Regions from separate parts of the Pararhizobium qamdonense genome, predicted to be linked through region 1. Evidence: predicted binding sites of a transcription regulator. Region 1 holds the regulator's gene; the other holds the start of a gene.
The links. The regulator PhoB, encoded in region 1, activates phosphate uptake and scavenging genes when phosphate is short. The targets are predictions, from matches to a motif close to TGTCATNNANCTGTCAT.

Region 2: PYR65_RS15365 (esterase-like activity of phytase family protein) is a predicted target of PhoB. The motif match lies at 4,729-4,745, and genes of this name have one in related genera.

What each region holds. Positions count from the first base shown of each region.
Region 1 is NZ_CP119566.1:4,097,062-4,104,912, reverse strand. It holds gene pstC (phosphate ABC transporter permease subunit PstC) at 1-44, shown strand, start outside; gene pstA (phosphate ABC transporter permease PstA) at 41-1,363, shown strand; gene pstB (phosphate ABC transporter ATP-binding protein PstB) at 1,376-2,191, shown strand; gene phoU (phosphate signaling complex protein PhoU) at 2,269-2,979, shown strand; gene phoB (phosphate regulon transcriptional regulator PhoB) at 3,087-3,770, shown strand; gene PYR65_RS20085 (VOC family protein) at 3,752-4,138, opposite strand; gene PYR65_RS20080 (GcrA family cell cycle regulator) at 4,153-4,686, opposite strand; gene PYR65_RS20075 (aspartate aminotransferase family protein) at 5,120-6,319, shown strand; gene argF (ornithine carbamoyltransferase) at 6,366-7,283, shown strand; gene PYR65_RS20065 (Hsp33 family molecular chaperone) at 7,583-7,851, shown strand, end outside.
Region 2 is NZ_CP119566.1:3,146,414-3,154,264, forward strand. It holds gene PYR65_RS15350 (ATP-binding protein) at 1-451, opposite strand, end outside; gene PYR65_RS15355 (metallophosphoesterase family protein) at 451-1,728, opposite strand; gene PYR65_RS15360 (MarR family winged helix-turn-helix transcriptional regulator) at 1,926-2,396, shown strand; gene PYR65_RS15365 (esterase-like activity of phytase family protein) at 2,483-4,678, opposite strand; gene hupB (DNA-binding protein HupB) at 4,892-5,164, opposite strand; gene lon (endopeptidase La) at 5,395-7,815, opposite strand.

The DNA.
Region 1 (7,851 bases):
ATGCACTCTACATCGTGCGCAAGTATCGGGAACAGTACGAATGACCGACATGACATCCTCCGTACAGTCCACCTTCGTGCGCCCGGCGCAGACAAGACGCGATATCGGCATCAAGAAGCGCTACGCGTCCGAACGCCGCTTCAAGGCTTACGGCCTGACGGCAATCCTGATCGGCCTGTTCTTCCTCTTCGTTCTGTTGTGGACCGTCGTCTCCAAGGGCTACACGGCCTTCCAGCAGACGGCGATCACCCTGCCGATCGAGTTTTCGGAACAGATCATCGATCCGAAGAACGAGCGTGGCGCCAATCCGTCCAAGCTGATGACGGCGAACTATCCTTTTCTGGTGCGTGACGCGCTGATCAAGGCACTTGGCATCGATCCTGCCAACAGGCCGCTCGTCAAGCAGGCAACGGACATGGTTTCGGCCAGTGCCCGCACGCAACTGCGCGATCTGGTGGTTGCCAATCCGGCCATCATCGGCACGACCGCCAATGTCTCTCTGCTCGCAGAAGGCAATATCGACAGCGCCAACAAGGGCCAGATCGACCTGACCGTTGCCGAAGCCAACCGCAAGGTGAAGGATCAGCAGCTCGAATGGATGAAAAAGCTGACCGAAACCGGCGCAATGGCCAAGCAGTTCAACACCGGCCTGTTCACCTATGGTGCCTCCAGCCGTCCTGAAGCCGCCGGTATTGGCGTCGCCGCACTCGGCTCGCTGTACATGATGCTGATCGTCCTGGCGCTTGCCCTTCCGATCGGCGTTGCGGCATCGATCTATCTGGAGGAGTTTGCGCCGAAGAACCGGCTGACCGATCTGATCGAGGTCAATATCAACAACCTCGCGGCGGTTCCCTCCATCGTCTATGGTCTGCTCGGCCTGTCGATCTTCATCAACTTCGCCGGCATGCCCCGTTCGGCCGCCGTCGTCGGTGGCCTGGTGCTGACATTGATGACGCTTCCTACGATCATCATCGCCACCCGCGCAGCCTTGAAGGCGGTGCCGCCGTCGATCCGCTCGGCAGCTTTGGGTCTTGGCGCGTCGAAGATGCAGACCATCTTCCACCATGTCCTGCCGCTCGCCATGCCAGGCGTGCTCACGGGCACCATCATCGGCCTGGCGCATGCGCTCGGCGAAACCGCGCCGCTTCTTTTGATCGGCATGGTGGCCTTCGTGGTCGATTATCCGGGCTCGCCGATGGACCCGTCCACTGCTCTGCCGGTCCAGATCTATATGTGGGCCAACGAAGCCGAACGTGCATTTGTCGAACGGACTTCGGGTGCGATCATGATCCTCTTGATCTTCCTCGTCGTCATGAACCTGGGCGCAATCCTGTTGCGGCGTCGCTTTGAGCGGCGCTGGTAGTGAGGTAGAAACATGAACATGATGTCAGAAGCAGCAGTTGAAAAGGCGCTGGACCAGAAAATGAACACTGTTCCCTTCAAGATGATCGGAAAGGACGTTTCGGTATATTATGGCGAAAAGCGTGCGCTTTTCGATGTGAACCTCAACGTCCGTGAAAACACCGTCACCGCGCTGATCGGCCCGTCCGGATGCGGCAAGTCGACGTTCCTGCGCACACTCAACCGCATGAACGACACGATCGACAGCTGCCGCGTCACCGGCAAGATCACCCTCGACGACGGTGATATCTACGACCCGAGCATCGACGTCGTCGAACTGCGCGCCCGCGTCGGCATGGTTTTCCAGAAGCCGAACCCGTTCCCGAAGTCGATCTACGAGAACGTCACCTACGGTCCGAAGATCCACGGTCTCGCCCGCACCAAGGCCGAGCTTGACCAGATCGTCGAGTCGAGCCTTCAAAAGGCTGGTCTCTGGAACGAGGTGAAGGACCGCCTGCACGAATCCGGCACCGGCCTGTCCGGTGGTCAGCAGCAGCGCCTGTGCATTGCCCGCGCCGTTGCCGTCAGCCCGGAAGTCATCCTGATGGACGAACCCTGTTCGGCGCTGGATCCGATCGCGACTGCCAAGGTCGAGGAACTGATCCACGAACTGCGCACGAACTATACGATCGTCATCGTCACGCACTCGATGCAGCAGGCCGCCCGCGTCTCGCAGCGCACCGCCATGTTCCATCTCGGCAATCTCGTCGAGGAAAACGACACCGACAAGATGTTCACCAATCCGGACGACCAGCGGACCCAAGACTACATCATGGGCCGCTTCGGCTGAGGACGCTTTCGCCACCCTGTCATGAGGGCAGGGTGGTGGTCTTCCAACCCGGATTGTGATCGCAAGGAAAAACAATCATGTCTACGCACATTGCTTCCGTCTATGACGAAGATCTGAAGTACCTGACCCGGCGCATCTCCGAGATGGGCGGCCTGGCCGAACAGATGGTGGCCGAATCCGTGCGCGCCCTGGTCAATTCCGACCTGGCGCTCGCCCAGAAGGTCATCTCCGACGATGCCATTCTCGACGAGGCCGAGCGCCAGATCGGCGAGAAGGCGATCGTCACCATTGCCAAACGCCAGCCGATGGCGGCGGACCTGCGCGAAATCATGGGATCGATCCGCATCGCGGCCGATCTGGAGCGCGTCGGCGATCTCGGCAAGAACAACGCCAAGCGCGTCATCGCCGTTGCCCATGCCAGCCTGCCCCGGCAGCTGGCGCGCGGCCTGGAGCATCTGGCCGAGCTCGCGCTCGTTCAGCTCAAGGAAGTGCTCGATGTCTACGCTTCGCGCTCGCCGGAAAAGGCCAACAGCATCCGCGAACGCGACAATGAGATCGATGCGATCTATACCTCGCTGTTCCGCGAACTCCTGACGTACATGATGGAAGACCCGCGCAACATCACGCCCTGCACGCATCTCCTGTTCTGCGCCAAGAACATCGAGCGTATCGGCGACCACGCCACCAATATCGCCGAAACCATCTACTACATGGCGACTGGCGCACAGCCGGTTGGCGAGCGTCCGAAGGACGATACGGCCAATACGGTTGGCGCAATCGGCAATTGATGCCCACAGTAAAGTAAGTGAAATCTTACGGATAAATGCGCGAGCGGCCGCTGGAGCCGCTCGGCAAGCCTTCGGCCAGCCGGCCGGGCGCCAAGGAGCAGAACTGAATGTTGCCAAGAATTGCTGTTGTTGAAGACGAAGAGGCGCTCAGCGTCCTCCTCCGATACAATCTCGAGGCCGAAGGGTTCGAAGTCGATACGATCAATCGTGGCGACGAGGCGGAAATGCGCCTGCAGGAACGTCTTCCCGATCTCCTCATCCTCGACTGGATGCTGCCGGGCGTTTCCGGCATCGAACTGTGCCGCCGGCTGCGCCAGCGCCCGGAAACCGAACGCCTGCCGATCATCATGCTGACGGCACGCGGCGAAGAGAGCGAGCGCGTGCGCGGTCTGGCCACCGGCGCCGATGATTATGTGGTCAAGCCGTTCTCGACGCCGGAACTGATGGCACGGGTCAAGGCGATGCTGCGCCGGGCAAAGCCCGAAGTGCTGTCAACGCTGCTGAAATGCGGCGATATCGAACTCGATCGCGAAACCCACCGCGTCCACCGCAAGACCCGCGAGGTCCGCCTGGGCCCGACGGAGTTTCGCCTGCTGGAATTCTTCATGGCCTCGCCAGGCCGCGTCTTTTCGCGCTCGCAACTTCTGGACGGTGTCTGGGGTCATGACATCTATGTCGATGAGCGCACGGTCGACGTGCATGTCGGCCGCCTGCGCAAGGCGCTGAACTTTTCCAACATGCAGGACGTGATCCGCACGGTGCGCGGTGCTGGCTATTCGCTGGAAAGCTGATCGAGCGGTTCGCCAATTTCAATGGCGTGACCATCCGGATCGTAAAAGCGGAATACCCTCTGTCCCCAGGGCTGGGTCTCGATGGGATGGATGAGGATTACATGACCGGCGATGCGGGCAAACAGCGCATCCAAAGGATCATGTTCGAAATAGAGCAGGACATTTTGACGGCCATAGGCCCCGGAACTGACTGACGGATGTCCCCAAACCGTCGTTTCCAGGGATTTGCCCTCATGGATGGCAAATCCCGTTTCAAACAGGACGAAATCGCCGAAATCCTGCTTGATCGCCAGTCCCAGCTTCTCGCCATAGAAGGCTTTCGAGATGCTGATATCCCGCACGAACGGGATGGGATTGACGAAGCGCAAGGCAGGTTCCGCCCTTAGCGAGCCCGGCGGCGCTCGCCGGAGGGCTGGTAGGCCAGCTTGGCGTGGAATGTGCAGTATGGGGATGTGTCCGGGGAATCGTTGCCGCAGAAGTGGAACTCTTCCTTCATCGGGTCGCCGATCGGCCATTTGCAGGTGCGGTCGGTCAGCTGCGTCAGCACCAGGCGGCGCGACATCGGAACAACGACATTGTTGCCGGCGGGCGCTGTTTCCTGATCCTCGATCGCGTCGATCTCGACCTCTTCCTTCATGACGGTCGCGCCGGTGGTGCGGGTCACGGTGCGGGTGGCTGTCATGCGTGCTGCGGTAAAGCTCGGTGCGCGTGGTGCAGCGGTCGGGGCAGGGCGTTTGGCCCGTGCGGTTGCCGTGCTGCCGCCGGCCTTGGCGCGGCCCGGCAAGCAGAGACGGTGAACCTTGCCGATGACGGCGTTGCGGCTGACGCCGCCGAGTTGTGCAGCGATCTGGCTCGCGCTCAAACCCTCGGACCACAATTTCTTGAGTTTTTCGACCCGCTCGTCAGTCCAATTCATGGTCTTGTCTCCATTCCCAGCGTTGGTGATGGTCGAATCCTTCACCGGGCCCTGGATGTAATCCAAGGCTGAAACGCGATAACACTTTTGGTGACTAGGTCCGCCGCATGCGTTCTAGTAGTTGTTTCTTAACGTAGAGCCCGGGGGACTCCCTGACAAGAGTCAGGGGAATCCCGCCGAATCGATTTCTGAGTTTTCCCCAACTTGCTTGCGATGCGTGGCATTTTTGCAAGTGTATCCGGCTAAAAAAATCACATCCTCTGTATCAACGGGAATTGCCGGAAATCATGGGCTTTTGTTGACATTGCACTGCGAAATGAAGATAGTGCGCTGGCCGCCGCAAGGCGGCATTTTGATTTTTTACCGGCTGGTCACAGCCCTGTTGACGACGCCGATTATACAATTGCCGTGATGGTTTGAGGAGACATGCGCCATGGCCGATGCCACGCCGCTTTATGACACGTATGCACGCGCACCCTTGCGGTTCGAGCGCGGCGAAGGCGTCTGGCTGATTGCCGAGGATGGCACCCGTTATCTCGATTTTGCCGCCGGTGTCGCAGTCAATTCGCTCGGTCATGCGCATCCGCATCTTGTCTCCGCCCTGAAGGCGCAGGCTGACAAGGTCTGGCACCTGTCGAACCTTTATGAAGTGCCCGGCCAGGAAAGCCTCAGCCGCCGCCTGACGGAAGCAACGTTCGCCGACAAGGTGTTCTTCACCAATTCGGGTGCCGAAGCGCTGGAATGCGCCATCAAGACGGCACGGCGCTATCATTTCTCCAAGGGTCAGCCGGAAAAATTCCACATCATCACCTTTGAGGGCGCCTTTCACGGCCGCACGCTGGCGACCATCGCCGCCGGTGGTCAGGCGAAATATCTGGAAGGCTTCGGCCCGAAGGCACCGGGCTTCTATCAGGTGCCGTTCGACGATATGCCGGCGCTGAAGGCTGCCATCAGCGAAGAGACCGCCGCGATCCTGATCGAGCCGATCCAGGGTGAAGGCGGTATCCGCACGGTGCCGAAGGAATTCCTGCAGGAGCTGCGTTCGCTTTGCGACGAATATGGCCTGCTGCTCATTTTCGACGAAGTCCAGTCCGGCGTCGGCCGCACCGGCAAGCTGTTTGCCCATGAATGGTCGGGCATCACGCCGGATATCATGGCGGTTGCCAAGGGCATTGGCGGCGGGTTTCCGCTCGGCGCTTGCCTTGCGACCGAAGAGGCCGCCTCCGGCATGGTCGCCGGAACCCACGGCTCGACCTATGGCGGCAATCCGCTGGCCATGGCCGTCGGCAATGCCGTTCTCGACGTCATTCTTGCGGATGATTTCCTGCAGCATGTCCGCGATGTCTCGCTGGTCTTCCGCCAGGGTCTTGCCTCGCTTGCCGATCGGTTCCCCGATGTCATCGAGGAAATCCGCGGCGAAGGCCTGATGCTCGGCATCAAGGCCAAGGTTCCGTCCGCCGATCTGTTAAAGGCCATCCGTGCGGAAAGACTGCTGGCAGTGCCTGCGGGCGAAAATGTCATCCGCCTGCTGCCGCCCTTGGTGACGACGGCCGATGAAGCCCGTGAAGGCCTGGCGCGGCTTGAACGCGCGGCCGAACAGCTGACAGCGGAGCGACGACAGGCATCGGCCTGAACGACGCTTCACTGACACGCTGAAAAAACACAGGACTTTGAATAGAATGGCCGGTACCAGACATTTTCTCGATCTTTCTGCCATGACGACAACCGACTTGAGGTCGATCATCGAGGACGCCCGCGTCCGCAAGGCCGACACCAAGGCTGGCACAGCTGAAAAGCCGCTGGCCGGCAAGATGCTGGCGATGATCTTCGAAAAGCCCTCGACCCGCACGCGCGTCTCCTTCGATGTCGGCATGCGCCAGCTCGGCGGCGAGACGCTGTTCCTTTCCGGCACCGAAATGCAGCTCGGCCGCGCCGAAACCATCGGCGATACCGCCAAGGTCCTGTCGCGCTATGTCGATGCGATCATGATCCGCACCACCGATCACAATCGCCTGCTGGAGCTGGCCGAACATGCCACTGTGCCCGTGATCAATGGCCTGACGGATGCAACGCATCCCTGCCAGATCATGGCCGATATCATGACCTTTGAGGAACATGCGGGTCCCGTGAAGGGCAAGACCATTGCCTGGACCGGCGACGGCAACAATGTGCTGCATTCCTTCATCGAAGGTTCGGCCCGCTTCGGTTACCGCATGAATATGGCGGTGCCACTCGGCTCCGAGCCGGACGACAAGATCCTCAACTGGGCCCGCAACAATGGCGGCGAGATCAAGCTCTATCATGATGCCGATCAGGCCGTGGACGGCGCCCATTGCGTTGTCACCGATACCTGGGTGTCGATGAACCAGGAACACCGCGCCCGCGGCCACAACGTCTTCCAGCCGTTCCAGGTGAACGCCGCGCTGATGGCCAAGGCCGACAAGGATGCGCTGTTCATGCATTGCCTGCCCGCCCATCGCGGCGAGGAAGTCACGGACGACGTCATCGACGGCCAGCAGTCGGTGGTGTTCGACGAGGCCGAGAACCGCTTGCATGCGCAAAAGTCCGTACTCGCCTGGTGCCTTGGCGCTCTTTAGAGCGCTTCCGTCTAATGACGAGGCTCTCTAAGGGCTTTCCCGGCATATTGAAAACCGGGCTGCGGCACACGATCTAAACAACACGCTGATGACCGGCAGGTGGCGCGTCCGCCTTTGCCGGTCATTCTTATTGAAAAATCCATCCATCCGCGCCGCCGTTCTTCAGGGAGGCGGAAACGCGATCAGCCGTTTTTTCAGGAACGATCTGGACAAATCCGGCCCGCGCAGGATCAATAGAAGCATCGGACACAGTCCCGGCCTGCATGGCGGGCGGATATCCGAGGGCTAGGAGCAGAGTGATGACGGAAGCAGGTTTGGGCCTTGGCCATTTCGATTATGCAGGCGACGATCATGTCGTGCCGTTTCAGGTTGAGGGTCTCGACGTGCGTGGCCGCGCCGTCCAGCTCGGCCCGATGCTGGATGCCATCCTCGAGCGTCATAACTATCCGCTCCCGGTCGCCCGCCTGGTGGCCGAAACGGTGGTGCTGACGGTGCTTCTCGGCACGTCGCTGAAATTCGAAGGCAAGCTGATCATCCAGACCAAGAGCAACGGCCCGGTCGATCTGGT
Region 2 (7,851 bases), 950 kb from region 1:
ACAGGAGAGCGCCCAGCTCCCCCTCGCTCTTCAGGATGCTTTCGCCGCCCTTTTCGATGCTGTCATCATCGAGCGAGAACATCATCTGGTAGGTCGCCCGGTCAATCGAGCCGAGGGCTGCGGAAAACAGGTTGTCCGGCAGCGGCTGGTCATCCGCCCCCAGAAGGGAGTTCTGATTGCGCTTGACGCGCGAGACGGAATGCACCTTGCCGCCAGTCTCGATGACGCCCCCCACCCGCATCGTCGCGTAGGGGTGCAGGAAGCCGTAGCCGCTCAGCCGCTCGATACCGAACAAGAGATCGAGAAAAGCCGAAAACAGCGTCGATTTTCCCGCTTCGTTCGGACCATAGACGAGGTGGAAATCCGCCCGGCCGGGACGTGCCTCGCCAAAATCCAGGCTGCGTCCGGTGAATTTGCCATAGCGGATGAGATCGAGACGATTGAGGCGCATCAGCGATCCGCCTCCGCATCACCGCCATGCAGATAGGCCAGGACATCATCGCTGCCGGCCAGCGCCAAGGCTTGCATGAGAACCCCGGCCGCCTGCTCATCGCCGGCGAGACTGTCGCGCAATTCGCGCGGCAGCTGCAGCAACAGCTCATCGACCAGGGCGGCCGCTTCCAGGCGAAAGGCGTGGGAGGCCAACACGTCGGTGCGGATCAGGTCTGCCAGTTCCTCCACGGGATCCGGACCGGTCAAAGCCGTGCCCGTTTCAACACCCCGGCAGGCAATATCGATCTTCTCGACCCAGCAGCCGTTGAGGCCGGCGGCGAGATTGGTGATTTCCGCCAGAAGAAAATCGGGATCGCGCCGGAGTTTCCAGGCGAGCGGCGTCGTGCCGGTCAGCGCAATTCTCAGAATCAGATGATCGGCGCCCGCCTCGTTTCGCAGAGATGCCAGAGCTTCACCCACTTTTTCCAGCATCTGGCGCCAGTCCTGCGCGCCGGTAAGGTCGATGGCCAAGCGCTCGAACACCGCCTGTCCGATGGGATGTTCGCGATGAACGAACGTCCCATCGTCGTCAATGGTGACCAGTGTCACCGTCTTTGGCCCGGCCTCGTTGATATCGCGCCCCTGCGGCATGCCGGGCATGACGATTAGCGGCGCCTGCGCATGAACCTGGCGTAGGTGCACATGGCCGAGCGCCCAATAGTCGAACCCGTGCCGTGAAAGTTCCGCCACGCTGGTGGGCGCATAGGGGTCGTGGCCCGGTGTCCCCGCCAGACTGGTATGCAGCATGCCGATATTGACGGCATCGGCAACCGGCGGATGGAACGATGGCAAAAGACTGTCGGGCGCATGCGGGTTGGCAAAGCTGATGCCGTGGATATGGACGCCGCGGCCATCGCCGAGCGCCTTGGCCAGAACCGGTTTCGCCCGGCCGGCAAACACATGGACATTGGCGGGGAATGTCAGCTCGCGCGTCATCGCCGATTGCGAATCATGGTTGCCGCGGATCAGGAACACCCCAATCCCGGCCGCTTCCAGACGCCGCAATTCGCCGGAGAGATAGAGCGCCGTGTTCATCGAGGTCTGCGAGCCGTCATAGAGGTCGCCGGCGATCAGCAGCGCATCGACATTTTCCGCAAGACACAGGTCGACGATGCGTGCCAGCGCCGTCCGGGTCGCGCCTCGCACGAGATCGGCGAGTTCCGGATTTTTCAGCGCAAGACTGCGCAAGGGGGAATCGAGATGAAGGTCGGCGGTATGGACGAAACGAAAGGGCATGGCCGACCATGGCCCGGCGTCCGCCCCCGCGTCAATGCCGCCGATCACCTGCTCCAAGGTCTATTCAGACCTTTCGGTCCAGCAACATTATTGGGGACGTGCAGCACCTCGACGCAAGGCAGGCGAATTAGACTTGACGGCACCGTCAACAATACCGTCATTTGACATGGCACCTCATAATATCCATATGAGACATCATGAAATCCACATTCGAAGTCTCCGACAAGCTCTTTGAGCTCTATCATCGCGTTCACCGCCTCATTAACGAATCGATGACGGAGGAAGGCGTGTCTTTGGCACGCAGCAAGTTCCTGTTTTTCCTCAGCAAGCTCGGCCCCTGCCGATCGACCGATATTGCCGGTGCGCTGAATTTCGCGCCACGCACGGTGACGGAAGCCATCGACGGGCTGGAGCGCGACAAGCTGGTGATGCGCAAGCCCGATCCGGAAGACCGCCGGGCAAAGATCGTGTCGATCACCGATGTCGGCCGCGTGGTTCTGGAAGCCGCCGAACATCCGCGCAAGCAGCTGATCGAGGAGATTTTTTCAGCGCTCGACGACCAGCAGCTCGACCAGATGCACGATATCGTCAGCCGGCTGGTGGCCAAGGCCGATGAAATCCGCACGCGCAAGGAAAACGAGGCAAACAGCGGCACGTCCGCCGGGTAGCGCGTTTTTCTCTGCTTGCAACAAGTTCAGATAGAAAAGGCCGGGACATCATATCCCGGCCTTTTCCGTTACCAGTACCGCCGCAATTACATTGCGTTCATCGTACCGATCGAGAAGAACAGCGTTTCGCCCGAGGAACCATCGACACCGTCATTGTCGGTGACGATGTAGCCGTTTCCGGCGGCATCGATGGTGAAGCCTTCGACCTTGTCAACGACGTAACCGTTGGTGGCTGACTTCAGGTCAGGAATGAGGTCGCGGACCTCTTCCTTCTTGACCACAGGCAGTTCGCCGCCGAGCTTGGCCGGCTTCAGGTCGGCGAGTGCGACGCGGTAGAGCTTCTTCAGCTTGGCCGCATCGCCGATCAGGTTGTCGCGCTCGATGATATAGGCGTGCTCGCCGCTGACGGTGATTTCGGAAAGGCCGACCCAGCCCGCATCCGTCTTTTCGAGCGGATAGCGCACGGCGCCCCATTCCTTCGAGGAGGGCTTGTAGGAAACGAGCTTCACAAAGCCCTTTTCGTCGTCGCCCCATTCGCGCTGCACGGCCATCCACAGAACCTTGTCATCGCCTTCGCCAACGCTGGTGATGCCCTCGAAGCCGAAACGCTTCTCGCCGGCACGCAGCTCGGCGGGGATGGCGATTTCTTTTTCGATTGCGCCCTTTTCGTTCACGTGAATGATGGCGTGGCTGTAGAGCTTGTCGGCATCGCCTTCGGACGCCAGCCAGAAGCCGCCTTCACCATCCGGCACCAGGCCTTCGATGTCGAGCTTCTGGGCTGCGGCACCCGCACGCGTGATGCGCAGAGCGTCGGTGATCCTCGCTGGCTTTGCAGTGGCATCGATCGTGAAGATCGTCGGCTGCGACGCATAGACCGAATCGTTGACCGCGTAGAGATGGCCTGCCTGGTCCTTGACGGGTGCCAGACCCGAGAGGGCGCCGAAGCCGATCAGCTCGCCATCCTTTTCGGTGGAGACGATCTGCGGATAGGCGGCCTCGCCTTCCGCGCGCTCATAGATCATGACGTGCGACCGGGCACCGCCATCTTCGACGAGGTCGGTTTCGTTGGCGGTCACGAACAGGTTGCGGCCGGGAATGGCGACGGCGCCTTCCGGACCGATGCCGGACGGCAGCAGTTGCAGAAGCTGCGGTTCAGCGCCGGTATCCTTGTAGACGCCGACGATGGATGCGCGCTCGGCCAGCACGAAGAACAGGTTGTCCTCGCCGAACTTGGCGGCTTCCAGACCTTCCGGCTCGACGCCCTTCTTGTTACGGGCATCCGGATAGTGACCGATCTTGGCAATCTCGCGCTCGAAGGCCGCTCCGTTCTCATAGAGAACCTTGCCGGTCTTGTCGAAGATGGTAAAGCCGCGCGCGCCGCCCTTCCAGTCGCCTTCATTGGCAACGACGAGACGATTGTCGTCCAGCCATTTCACCGCATCCGGCTCGCGGGCGACGTCCTTCAGCTCGCCGGTAAATTTCAGCGCGCCGTCCTTCTTGGTGTCGATGCCTTCGAGGCTGACGGTACCGGCGGAGAAATGGCTCTTCACGGTGCCGGTCTTGCCATCGATGATGACGATATAGTTGTTTTCCTGAAGCGTCAGCGCGATCTCGTCCTGGCCATTGAAGGCGACGAATTCCGGCTCCGGATCATCGCCTGCGACATCGGCAAGACCGGTCAGGGTGACGTGCTTGATCGAGCCGCAATCGACAACGCCGTCCTTGAGCGACAGGATGACGAGGTTGCCTGCCGGCAGCTGCGGCAGGTCACCGTCATTGACGTCCTCGTCGCGCTCGTTTTCGATCGCGATCGCGGCGATCGTCTTGTCCTTGTTCAGGGCGATGGAGTCCGGCTGACCGCCGAGATCGCAGGTCGTATCGACGGCCTTGGAGGCGATATCGACCTGGGCCAGGATGCCGGATGGCTTGACGAAGCTTTCGCGCGTGTTGATCGCGACGAGCGCCCTGCCGGCGGCGATGGTCACCGAGGTCGGCTCGCCGTCGAACGCGATGGAGCCACCGGCCTTCGGGGCCTTGGCATCGGTGATATCGATGATGCCGATCGCCTTGTTCGGGCTGTCGGAATAGATCAGCGTGTTGCCGTCTTCGCTCGCGGCGATGATTTCAGCCGAGGTGACGGACTTGGCATCCGCCCCTTCAGGCAGATTGCCGGCGACGGCGAAGGAGGCGATGCGATTGAATACGGGCTCTGCGCTGACCGCCGAGGCGGTTGAGGCAGCCAGCACGGCAGCGAGTGCTGCGGTGAGCGAAAATGTCTTCACGGGATGTCCCTCCTGGTGAATGAATACGCAGGGGGTTTTGATCGCGCTGTGTAACACCCGCATGACAGCCGGTGCATATTAGAATTCGGTGGCCAGAACGCGGCCTGGCAAAGCCCGCAAACGAAAAGAGGCCCGGGAAAACCCGGGCCTCAAATCAACCTGCTTTCGAACCGTTGGCGTCTTCGCCACGGTGCTGCAGACAAAACATGAAACTTAGTTCACGGCGTCCTTGAGACCCTTGCCGGCCGAGAACTTCGGCACGTTGCGGGCTGGGATATCAACTTCTGCGCCAGTGGACGGGTTACGGCCCTTGGATGCTTCGCGGCGGCTGACCGAGAAATTGCCGAAGCCGACGAGACGAACGTCGCCGCCGTTCTTCAGTTCTGCCTGGATAACGTCGAAGATTGCGTCAACTGCAGAAGATGCATCTGTCTTCGAGAGTCCGGCCTTTTCGGCAACTGCGGACACGAGCTCATTCTTGTTCATGTTTCCACCCCTTTCAATACTGGTTCGAAACGACTCAATTTTCAAGCCGGGAGCAGCATACGCGCCGCCCTCGCCTTGGCAAACCCAATCGCTCCGAATCCCATGGAATGCAAGGCTTTGCGCAGGGTTTTACATAAAAAAGACCGGCAAAAATGCCGGTCTTCCACTGTTTCCGCTGCAAATCAGTGCACAACCTGCGAAGGGCACCAGTTTGCGCTCAAGTCAAGCGATTAGTGAGCAATCGCCGTTCCGGCCTCGTCAACCGGGTCGGCAGCTGCGATCGGCACGGCCTGCTTGGCCGGATCCCACTCGATTGCGACGGGCACCCGCAGCAACGCATGCTGCAGAACCTCGCCAATATGCGAGACCGGAATGATCTCCATATTGTTCTTCACGTTGTCTGGAATATCCGCCAGATCCTTGGCGTTTTCTTCCGGGATCAGCACCTTCTTGATGCCGCCGCGAAGCGCTGCGAGCAGCTTTTCCTTCAGGCCACCGATCGGCAGCACACGGCCGCGCAGGGTGATTTCACCCGTCATCGCCACGTCCTTGTTGACGGCAATACCCGTCATGATCGACACGATCGCGGTCGCCATGGCCACACCGGCGGACGGACCGTCCTTGGGTGTCGCGCCTTCCGGCACGTGCACGTGGATATCGCTCTTGTCGAACAGCGGCGGCTCGATGCCGAAGTCGATCGCGCGCGAGCGGACGTATGATGCCGCAGCCGAAATCGATTCCTTCATCACGTCGCGCAGGTTGCCGGTCACCGTCATGCGGCCCTTGCCGGGCATCATGACGCCTTCGATCGTCAGAAGCTCGCCGCCGACTTCCGTCCAGGCAAGACCGGTGACGACACCGACCTGGTCGGTACGCTCGGCTTCGCCGTGGCGGTAGCGCGGAACACCAAGATAGTCGTTGATATTCTCGGCAGTCACCTCGACCTTGCCGGTACGGCCCTTCAGGATTTCGGTGACGGCCTTGCGGGCGACCTTCATCAGCTCGCGCTCAAGGCTACGCACACCGGCTTCGCGGGTATAGGTCTGGATGATCGCCGACAACGCACCGTCGGTAATCGAGAACTCCTTCGGCTGAAGCGCGTGATCGGCAATGGCCTTCGGCAACAGGTGCCGCTTGGCAATTTCCAGCTTTTCTTCTTCCGTGTAGCCGGCAATACGGATCACTTCCATGCGGTCCATCAAGGGCGCCGGGATGTTGAGCGTATTGGCCGTCGTGATGAACATCACGTTCGAGAGGTCATATTCGACCTCCAGATAGTGGTCCATGAACGTCGAGTTCTGTTCCGGATCCAGCACCTCAAGCAGAGCCGACGACGGATCGCCACGGAAATCCTGGCCCATCTTGTCGATCTCGTCGAGCAGGAAGAGCGGGTTGGACTTCTTTGCCTTCTTCATCGACTGGATGACCTTGCCGGGCATCGAGCCGATATAGGTACGGCGGTGACCGCGGATTTCGGCTTCGTCACGAACGCCGCCAAGTGCCATGCGGATATATTCGCGGCCTGTCGCCTTGGCGATCGACTTGGCAAGCGAGGTCTTGCCGACGCCCGGAGGGCCGACGAGGCACAGGATCGGCCCCTTGATCTTTTGCGAACGTGCCTGGACCGCCAGATACTCGATGATCCGTTCCTTGACCTTGTCGAGGCCGAAATGATCCAGTTCCAACACTTTTTCTGCGTGGTTGAGATCGGTCTTGACCTTCGACTTCTTCGACCACGGAATGCCCAGCAGCCAGTCCAGATAGTTGCGCACGACGGTGGCTTCCGCCGACATCGGGCTCATCTGGCGCAGCTTCTTGACTTCCGCATCGGCCTTTTCACGGGCTTCCTTGGAGAGCTTGGTCTTGGTGATGCGGTCTTCCAGCTCGGCCATCTCGTCGCGGCCTTCCTCGCCGTCGCCGAGCTCCTTCTGGATCGCCTTCATCTGCTCGTTCAGGTAATACTCGCGCTGAGTCTTTTCCATCTGGCGCTTGACGCGCGAGCGGATGCGCTTTTCGACCTGTAGAACCGAAATCTCGCCTTCCATGAAGCCGAGCGCCTTTTCAAGGCGCAGCTTGACGCTGGTCGTCTCCAGCATTTCCTGCTTTTCGACGATCTTGATGGACAGATGCGAGGCAACGGTGTCGGCCAGCTTCGAATAGTCTTCGATCTGGCTGGCAGCGCCGACGACTTCCGGAGAGATTTTCTTGTTGAGCTTCACATAGCTCTCGAACTCCGAGACGACCGAACGGCTGAGCGCCTCGATCTCAACCGGGTCTTCTTCCGGCTCGGAAAGCGGATGGGCCATGGCCTCATAGAATTCTTCACGGCCGGTATAGCCGTCGATCTCGGCGCGCGCACGGCCTTCGACCAGAACCTTGACGGTCCCGTCGGGCAGCTTCAGCAGCTGCAGCACATTGGCGATGGTGCCGATCTGATAGATGGCAGCCGGTTCCGGATCGTCGTCGCTGGCGTTGATCTGGGTGGCAAGCATGATCTGCTTGTCGGTACCCATCACTTCTTCCAGCGCACGGATCGACTTTTCACGGCCAACAAAGAGCGGCACGATCATATGCGGGAACACCACGATATCGCGCAGCGGCAGAACCGGATAGGTCGCGCTCTCGATTGCCGGAGACGTTTTGCTCGTCATGTCATTTCCTTTCCGTCCCGTTTCCGGGCCCGTTAC